3 regions of the Exiguobacterium sp. K1 genome follow, and region 1 is predicted to be linked to each of the others. Evidence: riboswitches for the same ligand, from Rfam matches in the RefSeq annotation. Region 1 holds a riboswitch; each other region holds the start of a gene.
The links. Region 1 has a riboswitch for lysine ahead of N7U64_RS12500 (amino acid permease). Riboswitches for the same ligand answer to the same signal wherever they lie in the genome.
Positions count from the first base shown of each region.

Region 2: another riboswitch for lysine. It lies ahead of N7U64_RS10130 (Na+/H+ antiporter NhaC family protein); the one in region 1 lies ahead of N7U64_RS12500 (amino acid permease).
Region 3: another riboswitch for lysine. It lies ahead of N7U64_RS11270 (aspartate kinase); the one in region 1 lies ahead of N7U64_RS12500 (amino acid permease).

Region 1 is NZ_JAOTIT010000006.1:55,026-65,516, forward strand. Features, by position in the region: gene N7U64_RS12475 (DHA2 family efflux MFS transporter permease subunit) at 1-1,414, opposite strand, end outside; gene N7U64_RS12480 (HlyD family secretion protein) at 1,427-2,083, opposite strand; gene N7U64_RS12485 (TetR/AcrR family transcriptional regulator) at 2,279-2,887, shown strand; gene N7U64_RS12490 (diguanylate cyclase domain-containing protein) at 2,938-4,029, opposite strand; gene N7U64_RS12495 (MarR family winged helix-turn-helix transcriptional regulator) at 4,220-4,669, opposite strand; lysine riboswitch at 4,844-5,028, shown strand; gene N7U64_RS12500 (amino acid permease) at 5,157-6,635, shown strand; gene N7U64_RS12505 (hypothetical protein) at 6,762-6,944, shown strand; gene msrA (peptide-methionine (S)-S-oxide reductase MsrA) at 7,014-7,961, shown strand; gene N7U64_RS12515 (DUF2252 domain-containing protein) at 8,026-9,315, shown strand; gene N7U64_RS12520 (amino acid permease) at 9,546-10,491, shown strand, end outside.
Region 2 is NZ_JAOTIT010000004.1:73,878-84,368, reverse strand. Features, by position in the region: gene N7U64_RS10150 (ABC transporter ATP-binding protein) at 1-420, opposite strand, end outside; gene N7U64_RS10145 (methyltransferase) at 461-1,093, opposite strand; gene N7U64_RS10140 (heme oxygenase) at 1,179-1,508, shown strand; gene N7U64_RS10135 (uracil-DNA glycosylase family protein) at 1,672-2,412, shown strand; lysine riboswitch at 2,481-2,656, shown strand; gene N7U64_RS10130 (Na+/H+ antiporter NhaC family protein) at 2,762-4,345, shown strand; gene htpG (molecular chaperone HtpG) at 4,443-6,308, opposite strand; gene N7U64_RS10120 (hypothetical protein) at 6,392-7,264, opposite strand; gene N7U64_RS10115 (SDR family oxidoreductase) at 7,411-8,232, shown strand; gene N7U64_RS10110 (ArgE/DapE family deacylase) at 8,402-9,559, shown strand; gene N7U64_RS10105 (hypothetical protein) at 9,597-9,962, opposite strand; gene N7U64_RS10100 (DUF1801 domain-containing protein) at 10,049-10,471, shown strand.
Region 3 is NZ_JAOTIT010000005.1:38,447-48,937, reverse strand. Features, by position in the region: gene dapB (4-hydroxy-tetrahydrodipicolinate reductase) at 1-507, opposite strand, end outside; gene dapA (4-hydroxy-tetrahydrodipicolinate synthase) at 504-1,385, opposite strand; gene N7U64_RS11275 (aspartate-semialdehyde dehydrogenase) at 1,406-2,398, opposite strand; gene N7U64_RS11270 (aspartate kinase) at 2,411-3,610, opposite strand; lysine riboswitch at 3,724-3,902, opposite strand; gene argH (argininosuccinate lyase) at 3,970-5,343, opposite strand; gene N7U64_RS11260 (argininosuccinate synthase) at 5,340-6,545, opposite strand; gene N7U64_RS11255 (GNAT family N-acetyltransferase) at 6,667-7,095, opposite strand; gene N7U64_RS11250 (alanyl-tRNA editing protein) at 7,092-8,243, opposite strand; gene phnF (phosphonate metabolism transcriptional regulator PhnF) at 8,372-9,106, shown strand; gene N7U64_RS11240 (LCP family protein) at 9,222-10,337, opposite strand.

The DNA.
Region 1 (10,491 bases):
TTGAACCGGCGACCTGACGCAACGTATTTTGTGTTGCATTCCCGTGTGGAATCATTTTCATCGGCAAGGCATTCATCCCGGCTGTCATGATCGGCATCATGATGAAAGCCATTCCGAACGACCGGAGCATATAGATACCCATGATTGAATTATATGAGGTATTCATATCGAGTTGTGTCAGTTCCCACGTACCGTAGGTCATTAACGTCAAACCGAAAATAGCGAGCGGCCGGATACCGAAGCGGTCAAACAGTCGACCGGCGATCGGACCCGTGATTCCCATAATCAGTGATCCGGGTAACAGCAAGAGACCGGAATCAATCGGTGAGAAACCGCGAATACTCTGCAAGTAAATCGGAAGCAGGAGCATCCCGCCGAACAAAGCCATCGTGACGATGATGTTGATGAATAAAGTGAACGAAAACTCCGGTACTTTCAAGACCCGGATATTTAACATCGGATCATCCATGGAAAGCTCGCGGAGCGCAAACGCTGCGATCCCTAAAATACCGATCAGAATCGTGCTGATGACGAGCGGGCTGTCCCAACCGTCATTACCGGCTTCACTGAATCCGTACAACAGGCTTCCGAAGCCGATCGTACTGAAAACAACACCGAGTGCGTCAAACTTCGGTTTTGATAAAGGCTGAACGAGTTTAAACCAGGCGACACCGAGTAAGAGTGTCAAAAGACCGAAAAAGGCCATTCCGTAAAACATGACATGCCAATCATAATTCTGAATGACATAGCCGGTAATCGTCGGACCGACTGCAGGAGCAAGAATCATCGCGATTCCGAGCATCCCCATCGCCGCGCCGCGTTTATGAGGCGGGAACAAAGTCATGAAGACATTTGAACCGAGCGGCATTAAAATACCGGCACCGGCTGCCTGAACGACACGTCCGATCATCATGACGGGGAAGTTCATCGCCATCGAACAAATGATTGATCCGAAGAAGAACAGCGTCATGGAAACGAGGAACAATTGGCGGAACGTATAACTCCGCATCAAAAAGGCACTGATGGGAATCAGGATGCCGTTGACGAGCATGAACCCGGTCGTCAACCATTGTGCCGTCGAGGTCGAGACGTTAAAATCATTGATTAGGACGGGCAACGCGACATTGATCAATGTCTGATTCAAAATCGCGATGAACATTCCGATCAAAAGTACCGTCAAGACTTTTGGAATACTGATATCTGCAGTCGCGAGCGGCGCCCGCTCCTGCGTTTTTACTTGCGGTGCAGGCATCGGAGCGCTGTCCGGATTGTTGAGTTGCACCTCATCGAGAGGCGCAGGGGCATCAGCAGCACCCGCCAGACGGGCCGGACGTGAACGCCGTGCAATCAGGTTGACACCGATGATCGTGACAACCATAAAAGCGATGTATCCGAAGAGGAAGGTCGTAGACATAGACGTCCCTCCTTAATCCTTATGAATGCGGACGGTCACATTCATACCAGGTCGAATGTCGAGTGATTTTTCTTGTGACAGTGAGACTTTGACCGGAATGACTTGCGCAACTTTCGTGTAGTTGGCAGTTCCGTTTGAAGACGGCATCATCGAAAATGTTCCAGCCGTTGTCATACCGATTTGTTCGACTTCACCGGATAACGTCGTGTCCGGATAGCTGTCCACGTAAACATCGACAGTCTGTCCGACTTTGACTTCATCAATGTCGGTTTCTTCGACGTTCGCTGTTACCCAAAGCTCATTTAAGTTAAAACCGTAAGCGAGCGGTGTTCCTGCTCCGACAACGCCGTTTTCTGTCGCCATCGACTGAACGACTGTTGCTTTTGTTGGCATAGAGACCGCTGTACTGACCGGTTTTTGCCCCGCTTGCGCCATCATGACATGACCGAGTGTCGCGTCACTGTCGAGCGTTTGACCTGTTTTGGCTGTCCAGTCCGTCAGTTTACCGGCACCGGGACTTGCGATGGTAATCATTTTTCCATCAATCTTGGCATTGTCTGTTTTCACGTAACTTGTCGCTTGATCGTAATAGTAGTAGCCGATTGCGCCTCCACCGATTAAAACAACCAGTGTCAAAATGTTAATCAATAATACTTTTTTCATGTTCATGATATGAAATGCATCCTTTCTTCCGTATACTCTGAGTTCCCCAGTCGTAACATAAAAACTACTCCTCTGGGGGAGGAGTAGTTAATATAGTTAATTATATGAAGAAGGAATCAACATACAACCGACAATTTCCGACAAAGTGTTGGAAAAGTCAATGAGAACGGATACAATATCCAAAAAAGGTGGTTGTAGAAGATGAATTCAGGACAAGATCCACGACCAAAGCGGTCACGTGACCGTATTACAAAAGAATTATTTCGTTTGCTGGACCGTCATCCTTTTTCGACGATTACCGTCAAGATGTTGACGGATGGGGCGGCGGTCAATCGATCCACCTTCTACGCCCATTTTACGGATAAATATGATTTGATGAACCAGATCGTAGACGATCATATGCGGCTTCTGATGGAAGCAATCCGGATTCAGGGAACCGGGGCACCGGCTGTTCCGTCGCTCGATCGGGTCAGCCGTTACTTCGAACGACTGTTCATCCATATTGAAGAACATGAACAATTTTATCGGACGATGTTGCTGAACGGTCCGGTCAAAACGTTCATCTCGCGTTTTCTCGATATGTTAAAGGAAAATTATCAGCGGGTGTTCGAGGCGCACACGGTAACGGAAACCCAACTGGTTGATCGTGATTTATTGTTGAATTACGTGATCGGCGGACAGCTTGGGTTACTGATTTCCTGGTTACGAAACGGTCGCCCTTATTCAGCGACCTACATGGCAGATCAACTCAGCCGGATGATTGTTTTCGGAACAGTCAAGAGCATCGGTTTTCCGGAACAATCGACTTAAAGTGATATCAAAAAACCGCCCTTTCACCGGATGACGGGAAAGGGCGGGAATCAGGCCTGTTCGAGTTGCAGTTGTTTGGTATAGGTCGTACTCCGGTTGCGTCCGCTGTCCTTTGAATGATACAGCGCCTTATCTGCCTGCTGTAAGGCTTCAAGAGACGTATGCGAGCTGCTCGAGTGCGCAATACCGAGGGAAATCGTAATCTGCAGATCGGGGACGGCTGTCGTTGGGAAAAGATTTCGGGCGACCGTCGTCCGGGCCAGTTCTGCAACGCTCTTCGCATCGACGAGTGAGGTGTTCGGGAGAATGATTAAAAATTCCTCGCCGCCGTAACGTCCGACCAAATCATCCGGTCGTGCCAGTGAGGCTAACGTCGTCCCGAGTTGCCGTAAAACATCGTCACCAGCGTCATGACCATATGTATCGTTGACGTGCTTAAAGAAATCAATGTCAATCAAGATAAGAGAGTAGCCTTCTTCCGCTGAACCAACGAGCGACAGGGAATCATCCAGCCGGCGGCGGTTGGCGAGTCCTGTTAAGGCATCCGTCATGGCGAGCTTTTGCTGGTACTGGATATTTTCAAAATGTCGTCGTAATTCCGTCAACAAATGATAGGTCACAAAACCGGCAATCAAGTTAAAGAATATGTAAGCCAGCGAAACTTCGATGAAAGTCGTCCAACTGTTCGTCAACAGATAGATGGCCGGTAATGAATAGAGAATCCCGATGCCAATCATCAGTTCGAAGTTCCAGAAGGTCATCCGGATATAGCGGCGGATGACAGCAATCGTCAGGATGAACACTCCGATGACAATCGTTGATACGACAGCAGCATCCATTTGTTCGACCGGAGTCAGCATAAAACGTGTCGCGACGATCATTACACCGGTGACGAGGGCACTCGGCAACCCGCCGAACATCATGGCGATGACGACAGGGACAATCCGTAAGTCGACCCGGGCGACATCAATCTGAATGCTGTTGAACATTAGAAGGACAGAAATCAGACCGGCGAGACCACCTAAAACGAGTCGAACGTTCAGATTCGTGTTCGGTGTAATCCGTGGGTGATTTCGAAAAGGAAGAAACAAAAGAGTAATCGTTGTAAACAGTAAGCAAAAGTTAATGATGAAATTATTCATGATGGACAACAAATCCTCCCAGCTCCTCGTAAACGCATTTCCAATAAGATAGTTCCAGTATACCCATTTTACTAACGGCAAGAAATGGAAAAATGTTTAGCGAAAGATGCTAAAGTCAATAAAAAAGACAAAGTACACAGTCAAGTGAACTTTGTCGGAGAAAAAATAAATATTTTTTTGAAAGTAATTTTTAGGAAGAAATCGCTTCTTCATCCATCGTTAAGAGGATCTTATCGAAGACGAGAACCATCGCATTCAGCTCTTCTTCCGTGAGGGTGCCGAAACGCTCTTGGAGATATTTCCGGCGGACGACTTCAAGTTCGCGGAAAGCGGCTTCTCCTTCGTCCGTCAGTGCTAAAACAATCGATCTTCTGTCATCCGTCGAACGCGTCCGCGTGACGAATCCGGCTTTGTACAAACGATCAGTCAAAGCTGTTACCTGACTTGTCGCAAGCTCAAACTGCTCTGCGAGTAGAGTCGGACGTTGGGGACCATTTTCGGACAGGCTACGCAAAATGAAAAATTCACTCCGCGTCGCGGTTCCTTCAAACAGTCGGTTGAGTTCGCGGCGTAGTGTCCGGAGAATGACCCGCATTTGTTCCTCTAATCGATAGGTCAGTTGATCACGTTCTTGTGGCATTCAAGCAACATCCTTTCTCTCGGTTAACTTCTATAATTTAGTGTACTAAAAATTACGGATTTTTACCATGAATAGCCGACATTTCAAAAAAAGAATTGACAATTTAAAGACGTTTTGTGTAACATGACGATGTAATAACGAAATTATAACTAACTTAATTAGTTCTCACTCAACCAGTGGGATGGAGGTTGCAGTTCTTATAAGTACAGTCACGGATGTCGTCAAGCGGCAGATGAGGTGATTGAAAAGGAAGAATTGCCGAAATCAATCATCGCTTTGAAGATGATCGATTGGGATTAGATCGAACAGGTCTAATACTGTCACAGGTCAGGCATGACTTGTGGGGAGCTATCTTTCACGACGGTAGAATGGGGCGCATCCTTTTACTATGTTGCGTTCTCATCTTCCTTCTGGAAGATGAGGGCGCTTTTTGTTTTTTTTCAAAAAGTGTCCTCTCAAAAATTTAAAAAAGAGAGAAGCGAATGAGATGAATACTTTACAACCCCAAAGAAAACTCGATTCAACCGAAGAAGGACTAAAACGCGGTCTGCAGGCCCGCCATATGTCGATGATTGCGATTGGCGGTGCGATCGGAACCGGTTTATTCATTGCCTCCGGTGCATCCGTTGCTGCGGCCGGTCCGGGCGGTGCGTTGTTATCCTATGCCATTGTCGGACTCATGGTGTACTTCCTGATGACGAGTCTTGGTGAGATGGCGGCGTACATGCCGGTCGCCGGTTCATTCTCGACCTACGGCGCAAAATTCGTCGACCCGTCGTTTGGTTTTGCGTTAGGTTGGAACTACTGGTACAACTGGGCGGTCACGATTGCCGTAGAACTCGTAGCGGCGCAAATCGTCATGAGTTACTGGTTCCCGGATGTTCCCGGATTTTACTTCAGTGCGATTTTCCTGTTATTGATGATTGGTTTAAATTACTTCTCCGTTAAAGGTTTCGGGGAAGCGGAATATTGGTTCGCAATGATCAAAGTAGTCACTGTCATCATCTTCCTGATTGTCGGTGTCGCCATGATCTTCGGTGTCTTCACATCAGAAGCACCGGTCGGTTTTAAAAACTTTGCGTTAGGTGATGCGCCGTTCGTCGGAGGCATCCCGGCCGTCATCGGTATCATCCTGGTTGCCGGTTTCAGTTTCCAGGGAACGGAACTTGTCGGAATCGCAGCCGGTGAGTCGGAAGATCCGAAGAAAAACGTTCCGAAAGCCGTGAAACAAGTCTTTTGGCGGATTCTTCTGTTTTATGTGTTTGCGATTTTCGTCATCGGAATGTTGATTCCGTACACAAGCCCGAACCTCGTTTCGAATGACATTACCGATGTAGCGGTCAGTCCGTTTACACTTGTCTTTGAAAAAGCCGGTCTTGCGTTCTCGGCAGCATTGATGAACGCTGTTATTCTGACGTCTGTCTTATCGGCAGGAAACTCCGGAATGTATGCGTCGACACGGATGCTGTATACGTTGGCACGCCAAGGTGATGCACCGAAATTGTTCGCACAAGTCTCAAAAAATGGTGTTCCCCGCAATGCGTTGCTTGCGACCGGTGCCATCGGAGCACTTTGCTTCCTGACATCGATGTTCGGCGGTCAAGTATATCTGTGGCTGTTGAATGCATCAGGGATGACCGGTTTCATCGCATGGCTCGGTATCGCGATCAGCCACTACCGTTTCCGCAAAGGATTCCTTGCGCAAGGTCATTCGCTCAGTGATTTGCCGTACGTGGCACCTGCTTTCCCGTTTGGACCGCTCTTTGCGTTCGGACTTTGTTTTCTCGTCATCGTCGGCCAAAACTACGCCGCGTTCCTCGCGGATCAAATTGACTGGGTGGGAATTGCCGCAACCTATGTCGGCATCCCGTTATTCCTTGCCTTTTGGTTAGGTCATAAATTTAAAAACCGGACATCGGTCGTTCCTTATGAAGAAATGGAATTCCCGGAGCATCCGCGTCCGTAAATGAAAAGTCGATTCCGTTTCCAACGGGGTCGGCTTTTTTTGTGCCTTTTGAAAAAGAAATCATCTGGAAAACGTATCAAACGGAGAGAAATCGATTAAGATAAAAGAAAAATGGAGGCGACCTCAGTGAACTATTGGTATCACTTTAAACGGGCATTCATCCCGATTGCGATTTTACTTGTGACGTTAGCAATCTATCAGATGCTGTACCGCATGAATAACATGTGGTATTCGTTCGGTGGATTAATTTTAGTATTTGCGGCGATTTATTTTGTCATGCGCCGCTTAAAAGCGAATCCCGAAGATTGACTGAGCAAGATAGTAGGGTAGCCGCACGGAACGCGTTAAAATAGACCCATACAGAGGAGGGGAAGCTAGATGGCAAAAGCAATATTCGCAGGTGGCTGTTTCTGGTGCATGGTCAAGCCATTTCATAAATATGATGGTGTCGAACAAGTCATTTCCGGTTATACAGGTGGTCATACAGAAAACCCGACTTATAAAGAGGTCTGTTCTGAAACGACAGGACATTTAGAAGCGGTCGAAGTCACGTATGATCCGTCGGTCATCTCATATGATGAGTTGCTTGAAATTTTTTGGCGGCAAATTGATCCGACGGATGGCGGCGGACAGTTCAACGACCGCGGTCAGTCTTACGAACCGGCCATCTTTTATGTCGATGAAGATCAAAAACAGGCGGCAGAACGTTCGAAAGCGGCGCTTGATGCCTCTGGACGTTTTTCACGTCCGGTAGCCGTCGACATCCGTCCGGCCAAACCGTTTTGGCCGGCAGAGGAGTACCATCAGGATTATTACAAAAAAAATCCGTTCCGTTATCAGATGTACAGTGTCGGATCGGGACGTGCCAAATTCGTCAAAGAAGCCTGGAAAGATCAAGGCAAGGAGCAGGAGTTGAAACAACGCCTGACACCGATCCAGTATAAAGTTACGCAGGAGAACGGGACAGAGCCCGCTTTCCGCAATGAATACTGGGATGAGGAGCGACCGGGTCTCTACGTTGATATCGTCGACGGGACACCGCTCTTTACGTCGAAAGACAAGTTTAATTCAAACTGCGGATGGCCGAGCTTCGCGAAGCCGATCTCAGAGGATAAGATGGAAGTCGAACTCGATACGACACACGGCATGACGCGGACAGAAGTTCGTTCTGCGAATGCTGACAGTCATCTTGGTCATATCTTTGATGACGGTCCGACTGAACTCGGAGGTCTCCGCTACTGCATCAATTCAGCAGCACTCCGATTTATTCCGGTAGAAGAGCTTGATTCGACTGGATACGGGGAATATAAAAAGCACTTCGAATGAAGGTAAAAGACAGCAAAGCGGATTCGTTTTGTTGTCTTTTTTTCTAGACAAAGGAGGGTTTTCCATGTTCACGCAAGTCTATGAGGAAATTCGGCAACTGACAATCTCGAAAGTACTCGATTTCTACGATCATGAAGTCCGCGGACTGGATGAAGCGGCACGGCAAACGAAGTATCAAAAGATGAGTGCCAGCCCGTTTCTCTTTTTCCGCGGCAGTTCCCATTTATTTTATTATGACGTGACCCGGATTCCGCTCGGATTTGATACGCCGCCTGAGACACCGACCTGGATTCAAGGGGATCTCCACTTCGAAAATTTTGGAGTCCACGGCAATGCCAAAGGAGAAATCATTTATGACGTCAATGACTTTGATGAAGGGTACCTCGGTTCCTATCTGTACGATTTGATCCGGATGGCGGTCTCCGTCCAGTTGTTTGCGGAAGAAGCGGGGTACGACGCAGAGCCGGCCATTGCAGCCTACGTTCAACATTACTTAGATGACTTACGCCAATATGCGAAAGGTAAAAATCCAAGCAAGGTCTGCTTTACAATCGATAACACGAAAGGACCGATCCGTAAACTGATCAAAAAAGCGGAGAAAAAGAAAGCGGAATTGCTTGGAGAGCGGACGACGGTCGTCGACGGACAACGCCGTTTCGCTGACTTACCGGATATGAAGCGGCTTGATTCCTCCACCTATGAAGCCATTGAAGCGGTTTGGCCGGAGTACATCGCCTCCATTGATGCTGAGGACCGACGAGAGGATGGTTTTTACGCCATCAAGGATATCGTCTGTAAGCTCGACAGCGGGACAGCTTCGATTGGTCTCGAACGTTACTATATTTTGGTTGAAGGAACAGGGGGGGAACATGAAGACTTGATTCTTGAGATGAAACAAGCCCAATCGTCCGTCGCCTCGCTGTTTGTACCGGTCTTTTTACAGGAAGTCGAGACGGTTCACCAGGGTCGACGTATCGTGGCTTCGCAAAAAGCGATGCAGGCACACGAAGATCCATATCTCGGTTACGTAACGATGCTAGGCAAAGAATATTATGTCCGGGAGCGTTCCCCATACAAGAAAAAGTTAAAAGCGAAGCATATTAAAAGCCAGGATGACCTCGAAAACGTTCTTTCGATTCAAGGTCAAATCACCGCGAAAATTCATGCACGGGCCGATATGGATGCGGGAATTGATGTGGATATCTTAAACCATCATGCAGACGTCGTCATCATCGAATCAATCGGTGTATCGGACGCTGAATTCACCCGTCAAATCCAACGGTGGTCAAGTGCCTATGCAGCGCGGACAACGCTTGATTTCCAAGTGTTTTTAAGTTGGTTAGCTAGTCGCTGAACGCTATTTTCGAAGACCTTTTTTCAGACAAAGATTCCTTCTGAATACCAGTTCATCCTGGGTTGCGAAGGGATTTTTTTATGGATAAATAATTATGTAAGCGAAACGCAATTTACAAATGGGTCTAATGACCTATATCAATTTATCTGAAAACTTCGTAAATTTTGGATTAAGTAATTGCAAAACTTTTTTGTAATTCGAACTAAACACACAACAGGGGGAGTATCATCATGAGTTTGACGCGGAAAAAAGATGTTTCCGCTATGATTGCTGCGAGTCAGCGCAACAGCGGACTTGCTCGAAATCTTGGCGCAATGGATTTAACGTTTTTAGGAATTGGCGCCATCATTGGTACGGGAATTTTCGTCCTAACCGGAACAGGAGCATTGACAGCAGGACCTGGTCTTATCGTCTCATTCATTTTATCTGCCATTGCCTGTGGGTTAGCGGCACTCGCTTATGCGGAATTCGCTTCGACGATTCCGGTCAGTGGTTCCGTCTATACGTATACGTATGCCACGATGGGTGAAATCTTTGCCTGGATCATCGGTTGGAACTTGATTTTGGAATATGGACTCGCCTCCAGTGCCGTTGCGGCAGGATGGTCCGGTTACTTCCAGTCGTTACTCGGCGGATTTGGTATCCATCTCCCGACAGCACTCTCAGCAGCTCCCGGCGCGGTAGAAGGCGCAAAAACGTTCTTCAACTTACCGGCCTTCCTGATTTTACTTGCCATTACAGCCCTGTTATCGATGGGGATTAAAGAAACAAAACGCGTCAACAACATCATGGTTATCATTAAACTAGCAGTCGTTGTCTTATTCATCGTCGTTGGTGTCGGCTATGTTGAACCGACGAACTGGGCACCATTTACTCCGTTCGGATGGGGCGGCGTCTTCTCCGGAGCAGCCATCGTCTTCTTTGCTTACATCGGTTTTGATGCTGTTACATCGGCAGCAGAAGAAGTACGTGAGCCGCAAAAGAACTTGCCACGCGGTATCATCGGTTCCCTTGCTGTCTGTACAGTCCTTTACGTCATCGTTGCAGCGATCATGACAGGAATCGTCCCGTACCAAAAATTTGCGGGCGTCGATCACCCGGTCTCACTCGCCATTCAGATGGCAGGACAAAACTGGGTCGCCGGTTTCATCGATTTAGGTGCGATTCTCGGAATCA
Region 2 (10,491 bases), on a different contig from region 1:
ACAGCCGACCAATGCCAACTTTTGCTTCATCCCTTTCGACATCTTCCGAATCTTGGTTTTCGTTTCAAAAGGAAACTGCTCGAGTAACTCTGACTGACGTTCCGGTTTACTTTGATGGAGTTGTTGCATTAAATGCAGAATCTGTTCACCCGTAAAATCACCGGGCAGATTAATCTCCCCCGGTAAATAACCGACGATTCGTTTTACTTCCTGAGATTGCTTCCAACAGTCGTATCCACCGATCGTCGCATGACCGGAGTCTGCTTGAATCAATCCCATCAATTGTCGGATCGCCGTTGATTTCCCGGCACCGTTTGGTCCGATAAAACCGAACACCATGCCCGGTTCAACCGTAAAGCTGACATCAAATAAACCTCGTTTCGGCGCAAATTCTTTCGTCACGTGTTGTAAATGAATCATCCGAATCGCCTCACTTTATGGGGTGGTTGCTGTTAGTACCTTATACCCGTTTTGGTACTTCTTGGGACAAATCCACCCGATAAATCACGAATCGTTCGTCGTGATTTTTTTCAAAAAGTTCTTTCAGACGGACTTCTTCCACCTGTTCGAAAATCGTCTGATGTTCGAGATAATACCGGTATTCGTCCGCCGGATAATACAAAATCAAATCCAGCGGGCGGGGACGCCTTTCAACGGATGCCAAGATCTGATCAACGACCTTCATGAAGATTTGAACGGAAAACGGATTAAAGAAGTAACATTTCGTCACGTCATCCGGAATCGGATAGTTTTCCGCATACGTATGTTCAAAACGAATGCTGCCTTGACGTCGCTTCATTTTTTTCATATAAGCCGCTTGATTCCTCAAAGCGTCTTCATAAAACTGTCCGTTCATCTCGACACCGATGACGGAGCAATCAAACCGGTCATGCAGATAAAAGTTCAGCCGTCCTTTTCCACAGCCGAAATCAATGACTGTGTCCGTGTCATCGAAAGGATAGACGGCACACAACTCTTCCAGCGCTGCATAAGGCGTCGGTTCGTACCGGTTATAATGGCTGAACGCATTGTAAAGATGCTGCACATCAATCGTCTCGATACGCAACCGTTCTTCGTACTCTTTTTCATTCATGTTCGATTCCTTCTTTCAAGCATTGTTGGTTTCATCGTACTATACTATGAATGTACACATTTCATTCTATAAGGGGGATAATCCAATGATCGTCGTTACGAATCGGATTAAAGTCAAAAAAGGAATGGCCGCCGCAATGGCACCACGCTTCACCCGTCCAAGCGGTCTCGATACGATGGAAGGATTTGTTCGTGTTGAAGTACTCTTGACGCAAGGACTCGAAGAACATGATGAAATGAACGTCAACATGTACTGGGAAGACATGAAGCATTTTGAAGCCTGGCGCAACAGTGATGACTTCAAAGCTTCCCATAAACGTCCGGAACCAACGGACGGGAAACAGGAAGAATCACCAATGCTCGGCAGTCAAATCATCATCTCTGAAGTCGCTTCTGTCAAAGAACGGACTTCTTAATACTTCATTCTAAAACAGCTTTGTCTCCTATTTCTTTTTGGAGACAAAGCTGTTTTTCATCTCTTGCCCGCGTAACCCCTTACTATATTGATATGGGTTTAAATTGTATGTAATACCATTATTTGTTATCATAAGTCCAATACAGAAAGAGAGAGGACTTATCATGCTAAATTCATTATCCATTTTTGAACAGGCCATTCGAGCTTTGCCGATTGATCGACCACTGACCCGCCAAGATTTATGTGTGGACAGTTTTTTATTACAGCAGGAACAGGATTTATCCGTTTATTACTCCCCGATCGGTGAATATATCAACGCTTCCGCAAAAGTCGTTTTCATCGGGATTACTCCCGGTTTCGAACAGATGCGAATCGCTTATGAAGAAGCGGCTGATGCTTTTCATCATGGCGCGACAATTGAAGAAACGGCAAAGCTCGTCAAATACAGTGCCAGTTTCGCCGGTCCGATGCGCCGTAATTTGACGGCAATGCTCGATGAACTGGAATTAAACCGACTGTTGAAGATTCCTTCAACAGCAACGTTATTTCATACGAATCAGGAACTGTTACACACGACTTCGATTCTGAGACATCCCGTTTTTTACCGTGATAAAAATTATACGGGACATCAACCGAAGATTGACCGGACACCGCTCCTGCAACATTATGCCTATGAGCATTTTGCGGCGGAATTAAATCAGTTACCCCACCCTGTCATTCTCGTACCATTCGGACGCGTCGTCGAATCGACGGTCCGGACATTGCTTCATCAGGGACGAATCAAAAAACATACCGTGTTGTTCGGTTTTCCCCATCCTTCCGGTGCAAACGGACATCGAAAGCGACAGTTTGAAGAAAATAAAGATTATCTGATGAAGCAATTGAATTCTTACTTCAATACTTAACAAACATCCTTAATTTTTTTTCGGGAATGCGATAAAATTTTGTTATGAAAAGAATATGACTATTCTATCGATGAGGTAGAGGCGCGGTGTTAATGAGTATTTGGTCTGAGGATGACAACAAAGACGATCAAAGAAAGGTGAGACCGCCGAAGTATCGTCACGTGTCAGACATGACGATGCTGGTCGAACCGGGAAAGACCCGTTCGATTGCCATACGCGTACTGTATGGAGCACTCCAATTCGGCTAAGAAAGACGCATCCAGCAAGGGTGTCGGCTTTGTTGCCGGTGCCCTTGCTTTTTTCTGTGCAACGGGTCTCATCTTCTAAAAAAGGAGGAGAAACCACAACTATGGTCAATTATTCAGATTCTATCGTCGCACTCGTACCGGCGCTTGTCGCGATCGTTTTAGCGATCGTCACACGCAAAGTCGTCATCTCACTTGGTGTCGGGATTTTGATCGGTGCCTTATTGCTTCATCGCTTTAACCCGATTGATACCGCGGTTTATCTCGGAAAAAATATCTTCAGCCTGTTTTGGGCAGACGGTGCGTTAAATGAATGGAATGTCTTATTACTTGTTTTCTTACTGTTACTCGGTGTCTTGTCGACGCTGATTCAAACGTCCGGAGGTGCTCATGCTTTCGGAGAATGGGCGACGACACACGTCAAAACCGCGCGTGGTGCAAGACTCGCTGCCTTTGGATTAGGTATTCTCATCTTCATCGATGATTACTTCAACAGTCTCGCTGTCGGAAACGTCAGTCGTCCGTTAACGGACCGTCGTGGCGTCTCACGTGCGAAACTGGCGTATATCATCGACTCGACCGCTGCACCGGTCTGTGTCATCAGTCCGTTGTCGAGTTGGGGTGCCTTCATCATCTCAATTATTGCCGGTATCTTAACGACACATTCGATTACGGATTACTCGGCATTCAGTGCCTTCATGATGATTGTGCCGTTAAACTTTTATGCCATCTTCGCTTTGTTACTGACGCTCTATATCGCCTATACGGGAATTGCCGTCGGACCGATGCGGACACACGAATTGCGGGCTCTACAAGGCGAATTGTTTGATGCCAACAAAGGCACACCGATGGGAATGGCGGAGGAAGTCAAGGAACACGACGGCGGAAAAGTCCGCGATCTGGTTGTTCCGATTGTCGTCCTAGTCATCGCAACTGTCACAGCACTCCTTTGGACAGGTGCACAAGCCCTTGCAGCGGACGGCCGATCCTTTACATTAATCGGTGCCTTTGAAGCGACAGACGTGACACGTTCGCTTGTTTCCGGTGTCGTCATTAGTTTAGTCGTAGCATTCTTGATGATGATCGGCCGGAAGATTCCGGCACGCGATTACCGCATCAGCATCTGGGCGGGTATGAAATCGATGTGGCCTGCCGTCGTCATCCTGTTGTTCGCCTGGACGATCATCGCGGTCATCGGCGACATGAAGACCGGGGATTATCTTGCAAGTTTCGTCAGCAAATCGATTCCCGCTTCTTATCTGCCGTTCTTATTGTTCTTGATCGCCAGCATCATGGCATTCTCGACCGGAACGAGTTGGGGTACGTTCGGCATCATGTTACCGATTGGAGCCGATCTGATCATGGCAGTCGATCCGAGTCTGTTGTTGCCGACACTCGCTGCCGTTCTCGCCGGATCTGTCTTTGGCGATCACTGTTCACCGATTTCCGATACGACGATTCTCAGTTCGACCGGTGCCGGTTCACACCATATTGATCACGTGACGACCCAGTTGCCGTACGCTTTGATCGGTGCGGCAGTATCCGCTATCGGTTACCTCATTCTTGGTGTCACCGGTTCGTCCGTATTCGGCTTCATCGGTGCGCTGATCACCTTCGTGATTTTCGTTGTCATGCTGCATGTCCTGTCACGTCGCGGCGAAGTGCCGTCACAACTTCGTTCGGAATAAACGAAGCGTACAATACGATTACTCTATCTAAAAAGCCGGACCCGATGAATTCATCAGGTCCGGCTTTTGGTTGTCATGAAGTGAATATGATGACCGATCAGACCATCAAGGCGCAGACTTCGTTGGCAAAGGCAACCGGATCTTCAATCGGTAACCCTTCCATCAACAACGCCTGTTGATACATCAGATTCGTGTAACGTTCAAATTTCGGACGGTCTTCCGCATACGCTGTCTCAATCGCCCGGAAGACATCATGCGACGTATTCAACTCCAGAATTTTGACCGCTGTGACATCCTGATTATTCGGCATCGCCTTCAGGATTTTTTCCATCTCGATCGATACTGCCCCATCCGTCGCAAAGCAGACCGGATGTGACTTTAAGCGGGTTGAGGCTTTCACTTCTTTAACATGTCCCGCGAGTACTTCCTGCATCGCTTTAAACATTTCGGCTTGTGTTTCTGTCGTTTCCGGCTGCTCTGTCTGTTCGATTCCGAGATCACTGCTCGTGACGGACTTAAATTCTTTTCCGTCATAGTTGAGGAGCATTTGAATCGCAAACTCATCGATTTCTTCCGTGAAGTACAGGATATCAAATCCTTTGTCTTTGACAAGCTCGGATTGCGGCAGTTTATCCAACCGATCCGTGCTTTCACCTGACGCGTAATAGATATACTTCTGTTCTTCCGGCATCGCGACGACGTATTCTGCGAGCGTCACCAGCTTTTTCTCCTTCGCTGAATGGAACAGAACAAGATCTTTCACCGTATCTTTTTGCATGCCGTAGTCGTTGTAGATGCCGAACTTCAGCTGACGACCGAACGCTTGATAAAACGTCTCGTATTTTTCACGGTCATCACGCAGCAACGCTTCGAGTTGTGTCTTGATTTTGCTTTGGATGTTCTTCGCAATCAATTTCAACTGACGGTCGTGTTGCAGCATTTCACGCGAAATGTTGAGCGATAAGTCTTCCGAATCGACCATTCCTTTGACGAAACTGAAGTGATCCGGTAAGAGATCGCTGCATTTTTCCATGATTAAGACGCCGTTCGCATACAGTTCGAGTCCTTTCTCGAACTCTTTCGAATAATAATCAAATGACGGTTGCTCCGGAATGAACAAAATGGACTGATAACGGACGGCTCCGTCGGCACTGATATGAATGTGTTTGATCGGTGCGTCAAATCCGTATCGTTTTTCCTGATAGAAGTTGCGGTAATCTTCATCCGTCAGCTCCCGTTTGTTCTTGCGCCAGATCGGGACCATACTGTTGACCGTCTTCATGACTGTCACTGACTCTGTTTCATCTGCTCCTTCGACCGGACGCTGTTCCGTCTCCTCCATCTCGATCGGATAGCGGATGAAGTCGGAGTATTTCTTGATGATGCTCCGGAGACGGTAAGGTTCTAAGTATTCATCGTAGTTCTCGTCCTCTTCGTTTGCTTTGATGTGAAGGGTGATGTCTGTTCCGACCGTCTCTTTTTCGACCTCTTCGATCGTATAGCCGTCGACACCGTGCGACTCCCACTTGTAGGCGACGTCACTGCCGAACGGTTTCGTCACGACCGTCACTGTATCTGCGACCATAAAGGCGGAATAAAAACCGACACCGAACTGCCCGATGATGTCATGGCCGTCTTTCGATTCATTTTCCGCTTTAAAAGCGAGCGATCCGCTTTTGGCAATCGTTCCGAGGTTTTCTTCGAGCTCGTCTTTTGTCATCCCGATTCCCGTATCGCGCAAAATCAGCTGACGTGTTTCTTTATTCGGTTCAACCGTAATTTTATAGGCATCCTTGTCGAACGTGATCGTCTCGTCCGTCAACGCTTTATAATAAATCTTATCCATGGCGTCACTGGCATTCGAAATCAACTCACGTAAAAAGATTTCCTTATGCGTGTAGATGGAATGAATCATCATTTCGAGCAATCGTTTCGATTCGGCTTTAAATTGTTTCGTTTCCATTTTCGATACCCCCTGTTCATTTTTAGCACTCTATCAACAAGAGTGCTAATTCATTTCCATTATTACGGATACGAAAACGGCTGTCAATCCTCTGCCGGATAGAATGCTTCGAATTTTTCGCGGACATGTTGTCCGATCTCCCGCAGCCCGTTCGTCGAGCCATACGTCCCATGACTTCGTCCATTTTCATCGACACGGCTGCCGAGACCGAGGAACTGTTCGCCCGGTTTAAAATGAAGTCCGATGACAGGCAAATCAAGTCCAGCCGAATACCCGAATTCAACGATAGCATCCGGATAATCGGGTAAAGAGAAGGGATTTTCCCAGACGGTACTTGAATCCAGTTTCCGAAACCGGTCCGTATGCTCCCGGCCGAGTAAAATGATGCCGTGCAAAGAAAACAGCGGCAGTAATTTCATGAAAAAGGTTTGTCCAAAAACGGATTGCTCCAGTTCCTGCCGCATCGAAATCGTCCCCATGTACCGTTTCGTCGGAAGCGGGAAAAAATCGGTATGGATGACAGACTGGAGAGAGGAATCGTACAGTGACGCCCCCAGTCCGTTTAAGAATCCTTCCAGTTTTCCACCCTGCTCCTTTCCGAACCAGGTTTTGTAGACATCTTTTTGTTTAAAGTAGTCATTAAACTTACTGATGCTTTGTTCCAGGTTGTCGTCGGTCAGATACGTCTCCAAAGACATGTCCGGCTCAAGTAAAAAGAACGGTCCCGTCGAATCAAAACGCAAAGTACCGTCTTTGGTTAAAAACTGTCCGGCGGACGGATTCGTCGCGACCGTCAGCCAGCTTTTTTTCGCCGCATTCCCAAACCATAAGACCGGCGTCGTTCCCTCAATCAGTTCCTCTTTCATCCGTCCATTCTTCAACTCGATCTGATGCTGAACGGCTTCGGTTAAGAGTTTTTTTGCTGATTTCCGTTGTTCTGATGTCAGCGTTCTCATTCCTTTCGTGTTGCGCTTTCCTGTTTGAGTTATTCCCGTTCCTTAAAAACGTTAGACAGTTCGATGGGTTTAGCCCGATTGATGCAGGGAATGATTCGTAAGGTAAGCTACACCATCGGATATTATTTTTTAGGAGGAGATTTTTGATGAAACGACTTGAAAACAAAGTGGCCGTCATTACCGGCTCAGCGACAGGAATCGGGCAGGCAACGGCACTTGTCTTTGCCGAGCAGGGAGCGACAGTCGTCTGCGCGGACGTCGAGCTTGAAAAAGCACAAGCAACGGTTGAAAAAATTAAAGAAGCCGGCGGGAAAGCAGAGGCTGTTCATGTCGATGTCTCACAAGTAGACAGCGTGAAGCAACTCGCAGACCATCTACAATCTACATATGGAACGGTTGATGTTCTGTTCAACAATGCCGGGATTGATCAACAGGGCGGGAAGGTGCATGAATACCCGATCGAACTGTTTGATCAAATCATCGCCGTCGATTTACGCGGAACGTTCTTAACGAGTAAATTCGTCATTCCATTGATGCTGAAGAACGGCGGATCCATCATCAATACATCATCGATGTCGGGGCGTGCAGCTGACTTGAACCGTTCCGGCTACAATGCTGCAAAAGGCGGCATTGCCAACTTCACACGGGCGATGGCAATTGATTATGCCCGCGATGGCATCCGCGTCAACTCGCTTTCCCCAGGGACGATTGAAACACCGCTCATCGATACACTCGTCGGTGGAAAAGAAGAACAACAAGGTAAACAGTTCCGCGATGCCAACGCCTGGATTACTCCACTCGGCCGTCTCGGCAAACCGCGTGAGATGGCGACCGTCGCCCTGTTCCTTGCGTCAGATGACAGCTCTTACGTCACCGGTGAAGACATTACGGCCGACGGCGGCATCATGGCGTACACGTGGCCGGGCGAAATGTTAATCGACGACAAATGGAAAACAGATGCTGAATAACGGCTTTGATTTTCTGTTCAGCACGATTCCTGATTCAGGAATCGTGTTTTTTTGTTCATTTTCAAACGGTTTGAGCCTAAGAAATTCGGTGCGCTTAAATGTTTTGGCCATTCGTTCACCTCACGCAACTACCTGAAAACGGGAACAAGACAGTAAAGGAGGAGAAATTATGCTTACAGAACCGATTACTTATTTGCAACGCTGTTTACAAATTCCAAGCACTAATCCACACGACGGGGAAGAGAACGTCGCAACCTATGTCTATGAATTACTGACCTCTCATGGTGTCCAGACAGACTGGATTGAAGTCTCTCCGAAACGGATTTGTCTTGTCGCCACGGTCGAGGCCGGTGCTGCTGCCGTTCATCCGAAAACAATTGGCTTCTCCGGTCATCTCGATACGGTACCGGTTAAAATCAGTGAATGGACAAAAGATCCGTTCGGCGGTGTCATCGAGGACGGACGGATTTACGGACGTGGTGCCTCCGATATGAAGTCCGGTGTCATGGCGATGGTCAGTATGATGATCGAATTAAATCAACGTGATGACTTGCCGAACCGTCTAAAATTGTTGATTACATCCGATGAAGAAAACGGTATGACCGGCGCCCGTCATTTGACAGAACGTGGTGACGCCGATGATTTAGACGCGTTGCTGATTACAGAACCGACGAGCGGTTTTCTCGGTTATTCGCAAAAAGGGGTCGTCGGTGTCGAAGTATCCTGCACCGGAAAAAGTGCGCACAGCTCTTCACCACAGCTCGGTCAAAACGCCATCGATGATTTGTATCGTGTCATCCGTGAAATCAAATCCGGCCGGTTTACGATGACCGATCAAAGTCACCCGGATCTTGGTCCGGTCATCGCTTCCATCACGTCGATTACAGGCGGCGAAGGTCCGAACGTCATTCCGAGTAAAGCCGCGTTTTATATGGACATCCGAACGATTCCGGGATTTGGACGGGAGCAGGTCTTACAGGCACTGGAAGAAGTGAACCAACGTCTGTCTCAACAGGACGATAGCTTTTCGATGGAGGTGACAGTCATTAAGGATATTCCGTCCTGCGAAACAGACCGTGACGATCCGTTCTTACAGATTGTCGCAGATACGATGGAATCCATCCGGCAACAGCCGACAACACGCGTCGCGATTCCGGGCGGAACAGACGGTGCGATGTTCAGTCAGGCGGCCCGAAGCTTTCCGATTGCGGTCGCTTCGTTCCACGATTTCCGGCTGGCACATCAAATCGATGAGTCAATCCCGCTGTCAGAGTATGCGGAAACGATTGAGTTGTGTACGCGTCTTGCGCTGCACTCCTATACCTGAAAAATCCTCCATCTGTTCCCGGACAGATGGAGGATTTCTACATATAAACGCCGATTGAAGCCAGGGCCTGTCCGATATAACTTTGATCAGACGGCAGGACGTGTTTCCTTTCACCAGCAAGACGCCATTTAATCTGGACGTGTCCCAGTCGGTCGTACATCAGCTCAAATGTAAAGTCTCCTTTTTCGAACGAGACGATTCCCGGAAACTGTTCATGTACCTTCCGAAATTCATGCGCAAACCGATCATACTCCGGAAAGCTTACCGTCATCTGATGTACTTTTTCCGCTTGATACCAGACGTCAATTTGTAGAGCAGCGCGTGCCGGGTCGACTTCCATAATGTGCCATGCCAACGTTTCGTCATATCCTGCAAACGGGATGATATGTTTCAACGAAATCACCTCTTTTTGAATGAATGCCTGTTAGACAGGGAATGGTTTTATATCGAATCCGGTATAGTTTGTCCTCTTACGAAAGGAGACTTCCGATGAGTACATCACAAAAGACATTACCGACAGATCAAAGTGTCGATGACTTCTTAAGTCAGATTACACCTGTCACGAAACGAACGGACTGCGAACAGTTACGGCAGATTTTCGAAGAAATGACGGGACAGCCGGCCGTCATGTGGGGAGAAAACATCGTCGGATGTGGACAATACCATTACCGTTACGCGTCCGGTCACGAAGGTGACTCGTTTCTCGTCGGGTTTTCGCCGCGCAAGACAAATATCAGTCTCTATCTTGCGACAGGTGTCGAACGGGATCAGTATCTCGCGCGACTCGGCAAACACAAGAGCGGAAAAAGCTGTGTCTATATCACTAAACTAGCAGATATCGATCTGCTTGTCCTAAGGGAACTGATTGTCCATTCCGTCGCTTTTCTGGAAACGACGTATCCAAAATCCTGAGACCACTAAAAAAACGTCCC
Region 3 (10,491 bases), on a different contig from region 1:
GCGTGTTGATTCCCGTTCATAGACGGGTGTGACGTCCCGCAAATCTTGAATCGTCCGCAACAGCAGCTCCGCCGTTCCGCTTGGTGCGTCGACTTTTTGATTATGGTGTTTTTCCAGCAGTTCGATATCGAATGCACCGGCGAGCGGAACGAGTGTTTTTAACAGCTGTTGCATCATCGCGATCCCAAACGACATGTTATACGATTGGAAAATCGGAATCTGTGTTGACGCCTCGCGGATCGTCTGCAGTTCTGCGTCCGAGAAACCGGTCGTCGCGATGACGAGCGGGGTCTTCGTTCGGATACCGTAGGCAAGCAAGTCCGGTAAGAGACTCGGATGTGAAAAATCAATGATCGCATCCACTGACTCCGTCATTTCGGCAAGCGTACCGTAAGACGGTACCTGTTCCGCCGTTTTCGTTTTGTCGATGACGGCGACGACGGCATCCGGTGCCAGTTCGTGCACGTAATGTCCCGTTGCCCCGTATCCGTGAATGGCGAGTCTCATCCAACCACTCCTTTGTAACTCCGCATCGTCTCAAGAAGATGGCTATGACCGGCTTCCGACTGGCGAACAAGCGGCAGACGCGGTGCACCGACAGCCAGACCGATTTCTTCGAGTGCTGCTTTGACCGGAATCGGGTTGACATCGCTGAACAATGCCGAGATGACAGGCATCAAATCACTTTGAATCCGGCGCGCCGCCGTGTAGTCATTCGCAAGTAACGCTTCTGCCAGTGCTTGAGTTTCCGCCGGATATGGATTCGACAAGACGGAAATCACACCTTGTGCTCCCCATGCCATATACGGAAGAATTTGATCGTCGTTGCCGCAGAAGACGGCAAAATCAGCTGGTAACGCCGTCATCAATTCACCCATGAAGCTGACATCTCCGCTTGCTTCTTTAAAGGCTTGGATATTCGGATGTTTCGCAAGCGTCACGGCTGTTTCGACCGAAATCGCAACTCCCGTCCGTGACGGCACATTGTACAGCATGATCGGTAAATCGACGGCATCTGCGACCGCCGTGAAATGAGCGACGAGTCCGGCTTGCGACGTCTTATTGTAGTAAGGTGTGACCAGCATCGCTGCATCCGCACCGAGCCGGGCTGCCGTCTGTGTTTTCTCAATCGTCTGTGCCGTGTTGTTTGTTCCGGTTCCGGCAATGACCGGGACACGGCCGGCTGTCACACGGACTGCCGTTTCAAGTAACGTCTCAAACTCTGCATTCGTCAACGTCGACCCTTCCCCGGTCGTCCCGCCGACGACCAATGCTTGAATGTTTGCTGCTAGTTGTTGCTCGATCAGTTGCTCGAATACCGCTAAATCCAGTTCACCGGTTGAGGTAAACGGTGTAGCGAGTGCTGTTCCTGCTCCTTTAAACATATCGGATTCCTCCTCGTTTCTTACGAATGGATTGAACTTTCAAGCGCTTGACGCGCGACTTGGACGGCGTTCGAAGCGGCCCCTTTACGGATGTTATCAGCGACGCACCAGATGTGGAACGTATTCGGCAGGCTCTGATCCTGACGAATCCGGCCGACGTACACCTCGTCTGTTCCGCTTGCATCAAGCGGCATCGGATATTGATTATGACTGACATCATCGACTAAAACGACGCCAGGTGCTTCGGCCAGAGCAGCACGAATCGCTTCAACACTTGTTTCCTGCTCAAACGTGACATTGATGGCAACGGAATGTGAATTCGTGACCGGGACACGGACACACGTCGCGCTGACGGGCAACTCCGGCAAACGAAAGATTTTCCGAGTTTCGTCAATCATCTTCTGTTCTTCCTTTGTATAACCGTCCGGTAAGAACACATCGATATGCGGCAAAATATTATCATGAATCGGGTGTGGATAGTTGACCGGTTCTTCGCCGCGACTGCCGCGGGCTAAATCCTCGATTCCCTTTTGACCGGAACCGGATACGGCCTGATACGTCGTATAGTTGACGCGCTTCAAACCAAATGGTTGAAGCGGTGCCAAGGCGACGACCGATTGAATCGTTGAACAGTTCGGATTGGCGATCAAACGATCGTTCGGTCCGATTGCCTGCGAATTTACTTCCGGTACGACAAGCGGAATATCTGCCTGCATCCGGAACGCACTGGAATTATCAACGACGAGTGTTCCTGCTGCAGCAAGCAACGGGGCATACTGTTCACTGATGGTACCGCCAGCTGCGAACAGTGCGACATCAATCCCGTCTTTCGTGATGTTTTCCGATAACGCTTGAATCGTGACGTCCTGTCCTTTGAACTGAACGATTTTCCCGGCTGAACGGGCTGAAGCATAAGCTGAAATCTGACGGACCGGAAAATCGTGTTCCGCCAGGACTTGTAACATTTTTTGACCAACGGCGCCGGTTGCGCCAATGACTGCGACATGATACATATGATTTCCTCCTTACAGATCGAATGCTTTTGCGATTGCTGCGACAGTCCGTTCGATATCGGCCTGGGCAATCGTATATGAGATGCTGATTTCTGATGTCGTAACTTGATAAAACGTGATGTTTTCCGCCCGGAACGTCGCAAACAATTTCGAAGCGACCCCGGTTGCGTCCCGCATCCCGATTCCGACGACGGATAACTTGGCATGCTGGTTATGACGGTCGACTTTGACCGTCGGGAAACGATTGATGATATCCTGCAGTGCTTCTTCCAAAAACTCTTCTTCATCCAGCGGACAAGAGAAGGAAAGGAAGATGTCACTGTCAAACGTCGTCTGACTGATCATATCGATGTTGACGTGACGTCCTGATAACAGTTCAAAGATATCCGCGACCGCCGAGTTCGTCTGCGGTACATGCTTGATTGACACCGTCAACACGTTTTTCGTTACACTGACGCTCGTGACCGCTTTTTGTTCCATCGTTTCCGTTGCCTCCATAATCCAAGTCCCTCTTTCCGATTCTAATGTTTTTCCGACGAAGATGTGGACGCCGTATTTTTTACCGAGTTCGACACTGCGCATCTCCATGACTTTTGAACCGAGTGCACTCATTTCCATCATCTCATCGTATGAAATGTGTGGAATCGGTTGTGCCGTTGCATGAATCCGTGGATCAGCTGTGTAAACACCGTCGACGTCCGTGTAAATTTCACATCGTTTATCAAGAACCGCGGCCAATGCGACGGCTGTCGTATCCGATCCGCCACGACCGAGTGTCGTGACATCCCCGAGCTCATTGACGCCCTGGAAACCGGCGACGATGATGACGTCGTATGTCTCCAGTTTTTTCCGGAGCAATTCGCCGTCAATCTGTTTGATTTTACTTTTCGTGTGCAGTCCCATCGTGCTGATGCCTGCCTGGGCCCCTGTCTGCGACAAGGCTTTTATCCCGAGTGAGTTCAGGGCGATGCTGAGTAATGAAATCGTCTGTTCTTCACCGATTGCAAGCAGCCGGTCCAGTTCGCGTCGTTCCGGACGGTCCGTTATCGCCTGCGCCTGGGCAATCAATGAATCGGTCATTTTCCCCATTGCCGACACGACGACGACTAATTTTTCCCCTTGTTCCGTCCGATTCTTCAAATAATTCGCAATTGACTGAATCTGTTCGACAGTCGCAACCGAACTACCACCAAATTTAAGTACAGTTGTCACAATCCTATCTCCTTTTGTCCCGAAACAGAAAAAAACGACGGGCCGGTAGGAGCGTTCCTACGGCCCGTCGTTATCACGATCGGACAAACGATGACAGCGTCATACGTTCTTTTACGTAAGATAGCGCTCCGAAACGTGGGTTTCGGCAGTACAACGGATCTTAACCGTTGTACCAGCAATCAAGAAAAAGCATCTTCTTGTTCACTTCGGCGGATTTCCCCTTTCACATCACTTGGCATGCTTGCCTTGAATAAGTGTTGCTACTGATGTCATCCGCGCCTCTATCTGTCGGTTGTTAGTTACAGTTATAGCAAACATTTTTTGTTAAATCCAGTGATTTGCCAAACTTTTTTTGAATTTTATAATTTTTCAAGTTGCTTCTTCGCTAATGCGAGTTGATCCCGGACGGCCGTAAAACCGGTCCCGCCGTAACTTCCCCGTCGTGCGACCGCCTGAACCGGATCTAACAACGGATAGACATCTTCTGCAATGACCGGATGGAACGTCTGATACGTGGACAGCGTCAAATCTTTTAAGAAACAGCCGCTTTGGACACAATGTAAGACGGCTTTGCCGACGATTTCATGTGCTTCCCGGAACGGAATCCCTTTTGTGACCAGATAATCCGCCAGTTCCGTTGCATTCGAGAAGTCTTGCATCGTCGCCTTCTTGAGCGCTTCTGTCTTAAACGTAGCCGATTCGATCATGCCTGTAAAAATTTGAACGGATTGTAACACGGTATCAGCGGTGTCAAAGACACCTTCCTTATCTTCCTGCATATCTTTATTGTATGCGAGTGGTAATGCTTTCATCGTCGTCAGGAAACCCATCAGATTTCCGTAGACACGACCTGTTTTGCCGCGGATCAGTTCCGCGAAATCTGGATTTTTTTTCTGCGGCATCATGCTTGATCCCGTCGAAAACGCATCGGACAGCTCAATGAACGAAAATTCTTGCGACGCCCAGATGATGATTTCTTCGCAAAAGCGTGACAGATGCATCATGACCGTCGACGCGATGCCAAGGTATTCAATCACGAAGTCCCGGTCTGAGACCGCGTCCAAACTGTTCGGATAGACGTGTTCAAAACCGAGTAGTTCAGCTGACTTGAACCGATCAATCGGGAAAGTCGTTCCCGCCAGTGCCCCGGCACCGAGCGGCGACATCCGAATCCGTTTCAGGTTATCGGTCAATCGATCGGCATCCCGTTCAAACATCCAAAAGTAAGCGAGCAGATGATGCGCGAGTGAGATCGGTTGCGCCCGTTGCAGGTGAGTATAACCTGGCATGACCGTCTCGACATGTTGCTCCGCCTGTTCCGTAATGACGGATTGCAGGTTGCGGATACTGGTCAGAAGTTCAAGAACATGCTGTTCCATCCAAAGGTGGAGATCAGTCGCGACCTGGTCATTTCGACTGCGCGCCGTGTGTAGCTTCCCGGCAACGGGACCAATCTGTTCCGTCAGTAACCGCTCGAGATTCATGTGGATGTCTTCATCCACTGTCGTATAGACGTGTTGCTCGAGTGTCGTTTGCAACTGTTTAAGACCGGCTTCGATTTGTTCCCACTCGGTCTTTTCAAGAATTCCCTGTTCATATAACATCTGCGCGTGCGCAAGACTCCCCTGTAAATCAACGGCTGCTAATTTCTGATCAAACGAAATCGATGCTCCGAAGGCCTCCGCTTGAGCGGAAGCACTTTCCGTAAAACGTCCGCCCCATAGTTTCGTCATTTTTTCACGCCTTCCTGACGATGGACACTGGCATGTGTCGAAATCGCAAGACCGTGTAATTTGATGAATCCTTTCGCTGCTTCGTGATCAAAGGCATCTTCTTTTGTATACGTCGCGAGTTTCTCATCGTAGAGCGAAACTGCTGACTGACGTCCTGTGACGGTTGCGTTCCCTTTATACAGTTTGACACGGACTTCACCGGTCACGTCCTGTTGCGTTGCCGTCAAGAACGCTTTGAGGCCTTTTGTCAGCGGGGCATGGAACAATCCGTTGTAAATCGTTTCTGCATATTGTTTGCTGAGAATCGGTTTAAAGTGGGCAACGTCTTTCGTCAATGTGATCGTTTCAAGTGCTGCGTGGGCTTTGAGTAAGACTGTCGCACCCGGGCACTCATACACTTCACGTGACTTGATGCCGACCAAACGGTTTTCGACATGGTCAATCCGTCCGACACCGTGTGCACCGGCAATGATATTCAGTTCTGTAATCAGCTTCGCCAGCGGATACGCTGTCCCGTTGATTGAAACCGGAACACCTGCTTCAAAACCGATGATGACTTCTTCCGCTTGATCCGGTGCGTCTTCCGGTGCGACCGTCAAAGCGTATGCATCTTGCGGCGGCTCTGTCCATGGATTTTCAAGGACACCACATTCGTTACTGCGTCCCCATAAGTTCATGTCGATTGAATACGGGCTGTCGAGATTAATCGGAATCGGAACGTTGTTTTCTTTTGCATAAGCGATTTCTTCTTCACGTGACCATTTCCATTCGCGAACCGGTGCGATGACTTCGAGCGACGGATCAAGAGCAGCAACCGAAACTTCGAACCGGACTTGGTCGTTTCCTTTTCCGGTACATCCGTGGGCGACTGCTGTGGCACCGTGGGCATGTGCCACTTCAACCAGTTTTTCAGCAATCAACGGGCGAGATAAAGCGGAAATCAATGGATACGCACCTTCATAATGCGCACCATATTGGAGGGCCGGCAAAACAAAGTCATTTGCGAATTCATCTTTGACATCAAGAACAATCGATTCGATCGCACCGACGAGTAACGCTTTTTCTTTGATGACCGACAAATCTTTTCCTTCGCCGACATCCATGCACAATGCGACGACGTCATAGTCCTTGCTTAACCATTTGATGGCGACTGAAGTATCCAGTCCACCCGAATACGCTAAAATCAATTTTTGTTTTGTCATTCTTATTTCCTCCTTGAATTCGACTGTATCTGTCTGTATAAAAATTCACTATGAATTATATATATACATAGACTTTCAAAAAAAGAAACCCTTTTTTCAGGATTTCTCAAAAAAATCAGCATTAAATTTTTTTCTCCATCGTCCGGTGCGGAATGCCCGCATCGTCAAATTCATCGGAAACAATCGCATAACCAAGCCCTTGATAAAACGGAATGGCCTGTACTTGGGCACCGAGCGTTAAAATCGTCCGGCCTTCCCGGCGGGCAATCCGCTCCATCGCCTGCATCAGCTCGCCGCCGTATCCTTTTCCTCTTGTCGCCGCAAGGGTCGCGACGCGTTCGACCTTCATCCGTTGCTCATCGTACGGACGGGTCCGCCCCGTCGCAACCGGACGATTCATCTCATCGAGGACAAGCAAGTGAATCGCTGTTTCATCATGCGTATCATATTCCAAATGGCTCGGAACGCCTTGTTCCTCGACGAAAACCCGTTCCCGGATCATTCGGACCGCTTGTTTTTGTTCGGTTGTTTTTACTTGAATCACTGTCATGTATGTAATTCCTCCTTTAATGCTTCTGCATAAGCTTGTGCCTCTTCATACGTTTGGAATACTGCTTGGGCATTGTTTTCACTTCCGCCGCCCCGTCCATTAAACTGCTTTAAATGGGTTTTGGCAAATTTTCCGAGATGAATGGATCCAGCGCTGCACATGAATAATTTTTTGGCGTTTTCGTTCCAGACGAATCCTGTCCGTCCTGTTTCAGCCAGGGCTTTCAACAGTTTTTCCGAAAAACGGACATCCTCTTGATTATGCCGTACGGTGAGAACCGGTTCATCTGTTGCGAGCAACTGTTTTAAGACCGTTTTGACATGCAGATCTTCTGCCTGTCCGATTTGACGGTTCAGACGGACTTGCTCCTGTTTCAGGTCTTCCACAACAAGATGGACCTGATTTTTTTTAGCTGATACTGCACGTGCAGTTTCTGTCAGGACACGCCGTTCGGTCGTCAGTAATCGAAACGCTCGGTCTTTTGCAACGTACGCTAAACGAATATTCCCGCGAACCTTTTCAAGTCCCGTGAATAAAATCAGTTCCAGTTCCGACGTCGAGGCGAGATGCGTTCCTCCACAGGCACTGTAATCCAGTTCACCGATTTGAACGACCCGGATTTTTCCTGTGACTTGTGGTGTTTTTCGTAACGGTAACTGCAATGCTTCTTCTTCTGTATATTCCGTTGCCGTAATCAAGAGGTTCGCTTGAATCACCGTCCGTAAACGTTCCTCCAAACGACTTTGAAGCGTCTCATCCCAGTCATCGAGATCGAGATCAAGCGTCGATTCTTCTGTGCCGGTTCGGAAACTGACTGTCTTGATTTGAAATTCGTCTTGAAGAACGGCAGAAATAACGTGTTGTGCTGTATGTTGCGCCGCATGATCCGTTCGAATGACATCATCGACCTCACCTTGCACTTCGTTTTCAAGAAGCGGACTGTCGAGCAGGTGCCAGACATCCCCTTCTTGAAGCTGGACATCGAGGACGGAAACCCCGTTGAGTGTTCCCCGATCGGCAGGCTGCCCCCCGCTCTCCGGATAAAAGTAACTTTGTTCTAATCTTATCCAGTAGCCTTGTTCTTCCTTCGTACCTGTCACGATTGATTCGAAGGTCCGGACGTCCGGATAAATTTGCTCTGAACGCATCTTCATTCCACCTTTTCAGCACTGAATTTGCTTCTATTATGACACAAATCACTTACAATCGTTTGTCGACATCTCCATTTCCTAGTACACTAGATGAAAGACTATCGACCGCGAAGGGACGAAATGCCGTGATTCAGCATATCAATAAAAATTCACCACTTCCAATCTACTACCAAATCGAAGCTGCCTTGAAGCAACAAATCGAGGAGGGTCTGTTACAACCCGGCGATTTGATCCCCTCGGAACGCGAGTTTGCCGAAGCCCATCAAATCAGCCGGATGACTGTCCGTCAAGCCATCTCGAATCTTGTTAACGCTGGTTATCTCATTCGTCAAAAAGGACGCGGCACATTCGTCGCCAACAAAAAAATCGTCATGCAACTGTCCGGATTAACCAGTTTTTCCGAAGAGATGGAACATCTTGGTTTGGAACCGGCGAGTGAACTGTTGTCTTATCAAACGATTGCTGCTGAAATGACGATTGCGAATAAACTCGGGATTCGTGAAGGTGCCAAAATTTATGAATTAAAACGGTTACGCATCGCAAACGAACAACCGCTTGCGCTCGAAACTGTTTATATCCCAGAACAGCTGTTGCCGGGTTTGAACCAGGATGTCGCCATTACGTCCCTTTATGCCTTTGCTGAAGCCAGTGGACTCAACCTGGGTCGCGCCAGTCAGACTTTCGAATCACGTCTCGCGACAAAAGAAGAAGCACAACACCTCGGTCTGTCGGTCAGTTCACCTGTTTTGTCCGTCGAACAACTGACTTTCCTTGCCACCGATCAACCGTTTGAGTATGTCATTTCCGCGTATCGCGGCGACCGGTATACGTTCACGGTCGAAATGGAACGGCAACGCTGATTCTGATTTGAATACAGAGGAGAACTCATCTTCCTTTCCGAAAAAAAGCACATGTTTCAGGATACTTTTCAAGAAAGTATCTGAAACGTGTGCTTTTTAACATCACCCGTTAGCGTTATTGAACGGGTTGCTCGACTGTCGTCGAATCATCTGTTGTTGTCGGGTCCGTGGCTCCCGGTGTCCCTGTCTCTTCTTTCATCGGTGACACTTCTTGTCCTTGCATCGCCTTGGCCAGGTTGGCTTTCACCCGGTCAAGTTGATTCGGATCCAGATGGTACTCCCATTTCCCGCTGATTCCAATGTATCCTTCACCTGCGAGCTGGTATTCTGTCGTATTCCGTAAAGCTGTCGTAAAGTCAGCTAACCGGAGATAATCGTTCGGACCTAAGTTCGTCTCGACGTTGTCGCCGACAGCGTCCAAGATGTCACGGTACGCCCCGAGCGAACGGAAGCTTGCCGCTTCTTTTGCAACAGCTTGGATGACCTGCATCTGCTTTTGTCCCCGGCCGATATCCCCGAGTGGGTCATCATGACGGTTTCGAACGTAAGCGAGTGCCTGTTCCCCGCTCAAATGCTGCATTCCCTTCGGAACGGTAATCGTCCCTGCTTTACGCGCCGAATCCTGTTCCTTGAAGGCATAACGGACATCAATATCGACTCCGTCCAGTGCATCAATCAACTGAACGAATCCTTGGAAGTTAACTTTTACGACATGGTTGATATCAATACCGAGCAGATTTTCGGTTGTCTCACGTGCCAGTTTGATTCCGTTGTATGAACTCGATTTGTCCATTGAACCGAAATAATGAGCATGAGTGATTTTATCCTGCTCGACACCTGTTTTCCCGTACGGCACATCATATTTGGAATAATCGATATTGACGAGTGAGTCCCGTGGAATACTTGTCAGTACCAATTGTTCGGTCTTCTTATTCAGGACACCGACAATCATGACATCCGATCGTGCCGGCTCATGCCGGTCTTTACTGGCTTTCGTTTCATCCGTTCCTAAAATCAAGAAAGATTCGGACGGCACATCATCATATTTCGAACTGACTTTTGAACCCGGAATGTTGATTTGTGTTCTTGCCAGCGTTTCCTGTGTTTTAATGAAAACCGCTCCCGCATAACCGGAACCGATGACGGTCAAAAGTAATAACAAGGCAGCAATCACTTTGATGAACATCTTGCCAGCACTTGGTTGCCTCTTTCTTGCTGATCTCGTCTGCATCTGTACGCCCTCATTTTCATGTAAATTTTCTGTAAAGTTCACTATTCTCCATTATCCCGACTTTTATTAAAATGTCAATTTACGATTCGATTAAGATCATGTGATTTCACTGTTTTTACACTCGCACGACTTGACGCATACAAAACAAAAAACC